4 regions of the Rhizobium sp. AG855 genome follow, and region 3 is predicted to be linked to each of the others. Evidence: riboswitches for the same ligand, from Rfam matches in the RefSeq annotation. Region 3 holds a riboswitch; each other region holds the start of a gene.

Region 1 (2,195 bases), 500 kb from region 3:
CGGTGCGGGCAGCCGCAAGGCCGGCTGCTCCGGCCGCCGTGATTCCTGCCAAACCCTTGCCAGCACAGGCTCCCAAGCCGGCGTCTGAAGTGATGGCGGCTCCGCCTGTCGTCCCGACGGCAGCGCCCCAGCCGACCGCATTCCCCGCCCAGCCGGCCCGTGCTGCGGCGGAAGTGAAATCCGGCACCACGGTCGAGCAGGGTGCACGCGGCGCGGTGCGTCTCGGCACCGGCTGCGACCCGACGATTGCCAGCGATTGCCTTACGCCCAAGCCGTGATTTCCGGGCTTGGAGCTTGACGTTTTTAACGCGGGCCGATGCCGCTGCCGCGATTGACTTGGGCGGGGCCCGCGCCTAATCCTAGTCGCGGATGGTTTCCGGACGGCAGAGATGTCGCCCGGAGAGCAAAAGGGAATGCGAAGGCCTGGACCCATCCAGGGCAAGCCGAACGCAGCCGACCCCGCGACTGTATTGCAGTGAGGGTCTTCCATCCTGCCTTTTGAGATCGATGGCAACGGACCGCGCGGTGCGGTCGGCCGTCGCTTCGCGGAGGTGGGAAAAGCCACTGGAGTGGCGACACGAATAGCCGGGGCTGGACGCCTCTTTCTCTACGAATCGTCCGCCTCTTCGTGTCGCAAAAACTCCGGGAAGGCGAGGAAGACCCGCTGGCATCCGTGCCACGACCTGCGAGCCAGGAGACCTGCCATCCGTGACGGGCATAACGCCCACCTGGGGAGCAATCCCCGTTGCCAACACGGAGGTTGTCTTGGCGACGTTTGAGACATGCGGACCCTCTGGGTCCCGCAGGGGGCTCACGCCGTTTTGGCGCAGCTTCTCTGCAAAGGCGGATCCTGCGGCTCCCGAGGGGTGGCATCAGTGCGCGTCGCTGCATGGAGGCCTCGGCGCTCCATGACAACATCCCATTCCCGATCCATACTTGTTCTCGGCGGCGCCCGATCCGGCAAATCTCGTTTTGCCGAAACCATGGCGCGCGACACTGGCTTCGACCGTGTCTACCTCGCAACCGGCCGCGCCTGGGACGACGAGATGCGCGCCCGCATCGAAACACACAAGGCCGACCGTGCCGATGGTGGCTGGACGACCCATGAGGCGCCGCTCGACCTGATCGGCGCTCTGAGGGCGCTCGACCGACCCGGCCGGGTCATCCTCGTCGACTGCCTGACGCTGTGGGTTACCAATCTGATGATGGAAGAGGGCCGTGACGTCGACGCAGAAGGTGCAGCACTCGCCGCCATGCTCGGCGACCTCCAGGCCACCGTCATCTTCGTCACCAACGAAGTCGGCCTTGGCATCGTGCCCGAAAACAGGATGGCCCGCGCCTTCCGCGACCATGCCGGTCGTCTCCACCAATCGATCGCCGCGCAAGTGGCTGAAGTCTATTTCGTCGCGGCCGGACTGCCGCTGAAAATGAAGGGTTGAACCATGTTGCAGCAAAAGATCCCCGCCACCGTGATCACCGGTTTCCTCGGCGCGGGCAAGACCACCATCATCCGCAACATGCTGATGAATGCCGGCGGCAAGAAGATCGCGCTGATCATCAACGAATTCGGCGATCTCGGCGTCGATGGCGACGTGTTGAAGGGCTGCGGCGCCGACAACTGCACCGAGGACGACATCATCGAGCTCACCAATGGCTGTATCTGCTGCACCGTTGCCGACGATTTCGTGCCGACCATGCAGAAGCTGCTCGACCGTGACGTGAAGCCCGACCACATCGTCATCGAGACCTCGGGCTTGGCGCTGCCACAGCCGCTGGTCGCCGCCTTCAATTGGCCGGATATCCGCACCCGCGTGACGGTCGACGGTGTCGTGACCGTTGTCGACAGTGCTGCCGTTGCTGCCGGCCGATTTGCCGACGACCATGACGCGGTCGCCGCCCAGCGGGCGGAGGACGACAGTGTCGACCATGAAAGCCCGATTGAGGAACTCTTCGAGGATCAGCTCACCTGCGCTGACCTGATCGTCCTCAACAAGACCGACCTGCTCGACGCTGCCGGCATTGCCGCCGTGCGCGCCGAGGTGACCGGCCGCACCAGCCGCAAGCCCTCGATGATCGAGGCAAAGAACGGCGAAGTGCCCTCGCTGGTTCTGCTCGGCATCGGCGCCAGCACCGAAGATGACATCGAAAACCGCAAGTCGCATCACGAGCTGGAGCACGAGGCGCTGCATGCCTCC
Region 2 (2,195 bases), on a different contig from region 3:
CCCGGAGACATAGTAGAGCCAGCCCGCGCGCGCGGCATCGTCCAGCCTCGTCTGTCCTTCACTCCGCCGCGCCATTCGCTCTCGCCTCCCTTTGCGGAACAGTGCTGCCAATTTTGCCGCCTGCTGTCAAATCGGGCCAGGGATCGGGGGAGGGCGTTGGCAGGGGAAAGATCGCCGCCGCAAGAAAAAGATCCCGCCGGAGCGGGATCGAGGTGGGAGCGCTGACGCTACCGGGGGAGGTTGGGGGAGGAAAGACTGTGACGACTAAACGGCTCGATGTTCCCTTTGTTCCATCAGGATGGAACAAAAATCGGGCATTCGGAAAATCCCGAATGCAAAGTGTCGCAGACATTCGGCGCCCAGCTCAGTTTGATGATGCGAAATTCTATCATACTCCCATTGACGTATGTAATGTTATTACATATCAAGCACGAACGACGAAGGATCCCGCTTGACCGTCCGGTCAGAGAGGCTCTATTCAGGAGGGGACGGTTCCCCCACCGGATGACTCCGAGGGGATTAATAGGGAACACGGTGCGGAAGACCCATAAGGGACCAAGACCGTGGCTGCCCCCGCAACTGTAAGCGGATTGCCGTCCATTCTCGCGGCGCGAAAGCGTCGGGCCACTGCGAGTGATCGTGGGAAGGCAGATGGACGACAGATATTCGCGAGCCAGGAGACCTGCCGTCAAGTGAATGAGAAACGTAGCGGACGGGGTGTTCCGATGGATACGATCTGGCTTGCAAACCGCGCCTGTGGCGTGCGTTTATCGGTGCCATTTTGCCTCCGGAGAAGTCCTGCGGAGGAAAACTATGCCGGATATCTGCAGCAATGAGCCTTGCGCTCGGCGGGTGACGTGGCGACATTCGACCGCCTTCCAGGTTGGGAGAGCTGTCGATGAGTTGTGACACGAAGGGGATCTCCCTGCGGTCTGTCGGGCTCGGCTGGGGGCCGAAGTCCTCCCATTTTCTGTTGCGTGACGTCACCTTCGCCATCGAAGGCGGTGACCGCCTTGCCATCGTCGGTCCGAATGGTGCCGGCAAGACGACACTTCTGCGTTGCCTTTATCGCGGCGTGGCACCGCTTGAGGGCCGGGTGGAGATCGACGGTCAGGACATGGCCGATCTGACACCCCGCCAGGTCGCGCGCCGGGTCGCCGTTGTCCTGCAGGAAATGCCGGCCGATTTTCCCTTCACCGTGCAGGATGTCGTCCTCATGGGCCGCGTCCCCTGGCGCGAAGGCCTCACCGGCTGGACGGAGCAGGACCGTGAAGAAGCCCGCCATGCGCTCGGGCATCTGGACCTGCTCAGTCTCGCAAGACGGCAATTTTCGACCCTGTCCGGCGGTGAAAAGCAACGTGTTCTCGTGGCGCGCGCGCTCGCCCAGAACCCGGAGATCGTCATTCTCGACGAACCGACCAATCATCTCGATATCCGGCATCAGCTCGAGATCCTGGCTCTGCTGGCCACGCTTCGGTTGACCATCGTCACCAGCCTGCACGACATCAACCTCGCCGCCGATTTTGCCACCCATGTCGCTCTGATGCAGTCGGGTCGGATGACGGCATTCGGCCATCCGGACGACGTTCTTACCGATCATGCCATCTCCGGCATCTTCGGCGTGCTTGCCTCACGCCAGCGTTTCGCCGGCTCCGCCTCCTCGCAGTTTTCCTTCTCCCTTGCCAGTTCCTGATTTCGAAAGAAGCACCATGATCTCGCCCCGCCTTCTCTCCATCTCCACCATCCTCGGCGCTGTTCTTGTCGCCTCCGCAGCGGCCGCCTTCCCGGTGACGGTCAAGAGCTGCAACCGTGATGTCACCTTCGACGAGGCGCCGAAGCGTGCTGTCTCCAACGACGTCAATCTCACCGAAATGATGCTCGCCCTGAAGTTGCAGGACCACATGGTCGGTTATACCGGCATCTCCGGCTGGAAAACGCTCGACGCAAGTCTGCGTGAAGGTGTTCAGGAACTGCCAGAGCTTTCGCCGAAATATCCCAGCAAGGAAGTTCTGCTCGAGGCGGATGCCGATTTCTACTTCGCCGGCTGGAACTACGGCATGAAGGTCGGTGGCGAAGTCACCCCCGAGACGCTGAGCCCCTTCGGCATCAAGGTCTATGAGCTGACGGAATCCTGCAGCCACATCATGGCCAAGGCAAAGCCGACCATGGACGACATGTTTGTCGACTTGCTCAAC
Region 3 (2,195 bases):
AGGTCGTCTGGCAGACGGACGACCTCGTGGAGGCGCCGAACTGGTCGCGGGACGGCGAGTTTCTCGTCGTCAACGGCGACGGTCTTCTCTACGCGCTGTCGCTGGACGAGGACGACCCGGAGCCCGAGCCGGTCGATACGGGCTTTGCCGTCCGCCTCAACAACGATCACGGCATTTCCCCGGATGGCGCGTCGATCGCCTTTTCGGACCATACGCTCTACGGAAAATCCTGCATCTACCTGCTGGGCGATGGCGACGACGAGCCGCGCCAGGTTACCGACAAGATGCCGTCCTATTGGCATGGTTGGTCGCCGGACGGGAAGGAACTTGCCTATTGTGGTGACCGAGGTGGAGTCTTCGACATCTACACGATCTCGATCAAGGGCGGACCCGAGCGGCGGCTGACACATGGCGAGGGGCACAATGACGGGCCGGACTATTCGGCTGACGGTCAGTGGATCTATTTCAACTCCAGCCGCACCGGCACCATGCAGATCTGGCGGATGCGCACCGATGGGTCCGATCTGCAACAGTTGACCTCGGACGGCTATGGCGACTGGTTTCCGCATCCGTCGCCTGACGGAAGCAAGGTGTTGTTCCTCTCCTATGATGCCGACGTGACGGGTCATCCGCGCGACAAGCAGGTCCGGCTGCGGCTGATGGATGCCGATGGCAGCAATGTGGAGACTCTCATCGAATTTTTCGGCGGGCAGGGCAGCATCAATGTCCCCAACTGGTCTCCCGATGGAGCAGCCTTCGCCTTTGTCCGCTACTTCCCGACCACGGACTGATGGTGTCGCATTTGGCTCTGGGCGGCCCGCCTGACCTGAGGTAGAACTCCGGCGTCAGGTGCCTGCCGACAGGCGGGAGAATCGGGAAGCCGGTGCAATTCCGGGACGTGCCCAGCGCTGTGAGGCGGATGTCTGTGCCAAGGGGAAACCCAGCCACTGGTCGATGTACCGGGAAGGCGGCACAAGACGGTCGAAGCCGAGTCAGAAGACCGGCCTGATACGATAGACCTTGCCCGCGTGGACGGCGGGCGGTTGCGCTGTGTTGGAGACAACAGCATGCACGACTTGTCGAACGAGGCCCTCGTCCGGGCCAATGCCTTTTCCGATGCGGAGAAGGATGCCGTTTACCGCGCCATAGAAACCCGTCGCGATGTGCGCGACCAATTCCTGCCTGATCCCTTGCCCGACGACCTCGTCCGGCGCCTGCTGTCGGCTGCACACGCTGCGCCTTCGGTCGGTTTCATGCAGCCCTGGAACTTTCTTCTGATCCGCAGCCGCGCTCAGCGCGAGGCGATCTGGGGTGCCTTCGACAAGGCCAATCACGAAGCCGCCGCGCTGTTTTCCGGTGAGCGCCAGCAGGCATATCGATCCTTGAAACTTGAGGGTATCCGTAAGGCACCGCTCAATATCTGCGTCACCTGCGATCCTGATCGGGCTGGCCCCGTTGTGCTCGGTCGCACGCACAATCCGCGCATGGATGCCTATTCCACCGTCTGTGCCATCCAGAACCTTTGGCTTGCCGCGCGTGCCGAAGGTGTGGGCGTCGGTTGGGTCAGCATCTTTCATGAGACGGAGGTCAAGGCGATCCTGGGCATTCCCGAGCGTGTCGAGATCATCGGATATCTCTGCCTTGGCTTTGTGAACGAACTCTACGCTTCACCGGAACTGGAGGTGAAAGGCTGGCGCAGACGTCTCGCTCTGGATGATCTGGTCTTCGAGGAGCGATGGCCTGACGGCGAGGGGCGTCATGGCGGCTGATCTTCGCTATTCCTGAAGCGGCTGTGGTCCCGGTGCTGCCGGTTTGCGCAGGTCGATCTCATCGGACTGCGTCGGCAGGAAGACCGGGCCAACGCGGCGCACGTTCAATGCGGACGCATCCAGTTCGCGCTCGGGGGCTGGCGCCAGTGCGGAGGTCTGTTTCGTGGCTGCCTGTTGCGGCTTGATGGTGACGATCGAGGATTGATAGTCGGAAACTGCAGGCCGCGGGGTCATCCGCTGGTGGTAGCGCGCGAGATCGCACCGGCATTGGGGATCTTCGGCCGGTCGGCGTGTGCGGTAGACGAAGGCATTCGGCATGTCACGGTAGGACTGACCGGTCACGGCCGAAACCATATCGGAGGTTTCGCCTGAGGTCGCCGAATGGAAGAAAAGTTCGGTCTCCACGCCAGGGCACATCTGCTGGCA
Region 4 (2,195 bases), on a different contig from region 3:
CCATATTGTCCTCGATGCGCAGCAGGAAGCAGGACACGAGTTCGCCGCGCTGTTTCTTGCCGGCATTGAGGAAGGTCGGCGTTGCCGGCTGGAAACGGCCGGAAATGATCTCGTCGACGAGATCGCGGGCGAGCGCCTCGTTGCCGCGCGCCAGCGTCAGCGCCACCATGCAGACGCGATCCTCGTAGCGCTCCAGATAGCGCTTTCCGTCGAAGGTCTTCAGCGTATAGGACGTGTAATACTTGAACGCGCCGAGAAAGGTCGGGAATCGGAACTTCCTTGCATAGGCCGCGTCGAAGAGATCGCGCACGAAATTGAACGCATACTGGTCCAGAACCTCGCGCTCGTAATAGCCTTCCGTCACCAGATAATCGAGCTTTTCCCGCAGGTTATGGAAGAAGACCGTGTTCTGGTTGACGTGCTGGAGGAAATATTGCTTGGCCGCCTGCCGGTCCTTGTCGAACTGGATGTGGCCGTCCTCGTCATAGAGGTTCAGCATGGCGTTGAGCGCGTGGTAATCCAGCTGAGGTGCTGCGGCCTTGGCCGGTCTTTCGAGTTCTAGCGTTTCCAAAATCGTTCCAGTCCTGCTGTGACACGGGCGACGTCCTCATCCGTGCCGAGAAGCTCGAACCGGTAGAGAAGCGGCACGCCGCATTTGTCGGCGATGATCTTGCCGGCGCGCCCGAAAGCCGCGCCAAAATTGGTGTTGCCTGCGGCGATCACGCCGCGGATCAGGCTTCGATTGCCCGGATCGTTGAGAAAGCGGATGACCGGCTTCGGCACCGCGCCCTTGTCCTCGCCGCCGCCATAGGTGGGCGTGACCAGGACATAGGGCTCAGCGACCGGCGGCGGCGCGTCGCCCGGCGCGATCGGCAGGCGCAGGGCCTCGATCCCGAGCTTCTCGACGAAGCGGCGGGTATTTTCCGATGTGCTGGAGAAATAGACGAGGCCGCCCACGGCGCCGGACCTTCAGGCAAGCGCGCTGATCATGTCCGGACGGAAGCCCGCCCAATGCCGCTCGCCGGCCACCACGACAGGCACCTGACGGTAGCCGAGATCCCGCACCAGCGCGAAGGCCTGCGCATCCTCGGAGACATCGATGACGGTGTAGTCGATCCCCTGCCGGTCGAGGGCACGGGTGGTGGCGTTGCACTGGACGCAGGCAGGCTTGGAGTAGACGGTAATGGACATGGGTTCCTCGTGACGAATGGGCGCAGAAAGTCGTTCCGGATCGAGCTCGGTCCGGAGCAGAGATTGAAATTGAACGGGACAGGAAAATTACCGCAGTCGAAACGACTACGGACCGGAGACGATCTTGAATGACATGTTCATGGCCTTCACCCCGAAGCTGACGATATGACGGGGAGCGAGAACGGCGCACGCCCGGCTTCACCAGGACGCAATCAACCGCACCCTGCCGGACACCCCGCCGGCGGACGTTTCGATCAAGGCAGGTCTCCTGGCTCACGGGTCGTCACACCTTCTCCGCCTTCCCGGGGAAACCCCAGTGGCATGAGGGAGCAGGCACTCGCCGTTCACAGTTGCGGGGGCAGCCTCGGCTTCACGAACATCATGTCCGCTACCGAATTCCCGTCTTAGCCCATGATCCGAATCGAATCGAAGGGAACCTCGAACACAACATATGGTATACGAGGTTAAATCCTCGTCAACGGCTATGATGAGCCTGCGTCAAATCCATCGGGGATAACTGGTGATGGCCGCTGATCCTCGTCGATGGCCACCATGACGAAGCGCCCCTGCTCGGTCTGGCAGCGCTCTCCGTCCAGCAGTGTTTCCGTCCAGAGCTCAACCTCGACTGTCATAGAGGTTCGCCCCATACACCCAGACCTCGACTGTCTGCGAGCGGCGACCAGCCCAGATCGGCGTCGCTGGGAATGAGACCAGCCATTACTGGCTTCGCCGTCGCATGGTCATGCCCGGGCAGAGCCTCGACAAATTCCAGCCGACAGAAGACGTCACCCGCCGAAAGATCGGTCCGGAATGTTACACTTGCTGCTTGGCATCGGCCTTGCGAGCGCGGCAGAGAGCCCGGCCAATTGAGGTCGATCCATACCGTCGACCGGCTGGATGTTGAGTGCTTCCTCCTTCGGCCACCAGTCGCCGCCCGCCCAGTAGGCCCAGCCGATCATCACATCCCGGTTGGCGTCAACCGCCTCCGTCATGGCGGCGGCGGC

What was found. A riboswitch is a leader RNA that binds a small molecule or an ion and turns the genes downstream of it on or off. The one in region 3 is predicted to bind cobalamin.
Region 1: it holds a riboswitch for cobalamin, as region 3 does, so the genes downstream of both, cobU (bifunctional adenosylcobinamide kinase/adenosylcobinamide-phosphate guanylyltransferase) here and bluB (5,6-dimethylbenzimidazole synthase) in region 3, are expected to answer to the same signal.
Region 2: it holds a riboswitch for cobalamin, as region 3 does, so the genes downstream of both, DFO46_RS21690 (ABC transporter ATP-binding protein) here and bluB (5,6-dimethylbenzimidazole synthase) in region 3, are expected to answer to the same signal.
Region 4: it holds a riboswitch for cobalamin, as region 3 does, so the genes downstream of both, nrdH (glutaredoxin-like protein NrdH) here and bluB (5,6-dimethylbenzimidazole synthase) in region 3, are expected to answer to the same signal.

What each region holds. Positions count from the first base shown of each region.
Region 1 is NZ_RAQG01000003.1:1,756,041-1,758,235, reverse strand. Features, by position in the region: gene DFO46_RS08565 (hypothetical protein) at 1-278, shown strand, start outside; cobalamin riboswitch at 354-722, shown strand; gene cobU (bifunctional adenosylcobinamide kinase/adenosylcobinamide-phosphate guanylyltransferase) at 909-1,439, shown strand; gene cobW (cobalamin biosynthesis protein CobW) at 1,443-2,195, shown strand, end outside.
Region 2 is NZ_RAQG01000006.1:105,878-108,072, forward strand. Features, by position in the region: gene DFO46_RS21685 (sugar-binding transcriptional regulator) at 1-75, opposite strand, end outside; cobalamin riboswitch at 473-705, shown strand; gene DFO46_RS21690 (ABC transporter ATP-binding protein) at 899-1,693, shown strand; gene DFO46_RS21695 (ABC transporter substrate-binding protein) at 1,710-2,195, shown strand, end outside.
Region 3 is NZ_RAQG01000003.1:1,260,389-1,262,583, forward strand. Features, by position in the region: gene DFO46_RS06130 (TolB family protein) at 1-791, shown strand, start outside; cobalamin riboswitch at 831-1,024, shown strand; gene bluB (5,6-dimethylbenzimidazole synthase) at 1,068-1,769, shown strand; gene DFO46_RS06140 (DUF2865 domain-containing protein) at 1,776-2,195, opposite strand, start outside.
Region 4 is NZ_RAQG01000005.1:229,209-231,403, reverse strand. Features, by position in the region: gene nrdE (class 1b ribonucleoside-diphosphate reductase subunit alpha) at 1-571, opposite strand, end outside; gene nrdI (class Ib ribonucleoside-diphosphate reductase assembly flavoprotein NrdI) at 559-957, opposite strand; gene nrdH (glutaredoxin-like protein NrdH) at 970-1,191, opposite strand; cobalamin riboswitch at 1,432-1,647, opposite strand; gene DFO46_RS20300 (glycoside hydrolase family 5 protein) at 1,977-2,195, opposite strand, start outside.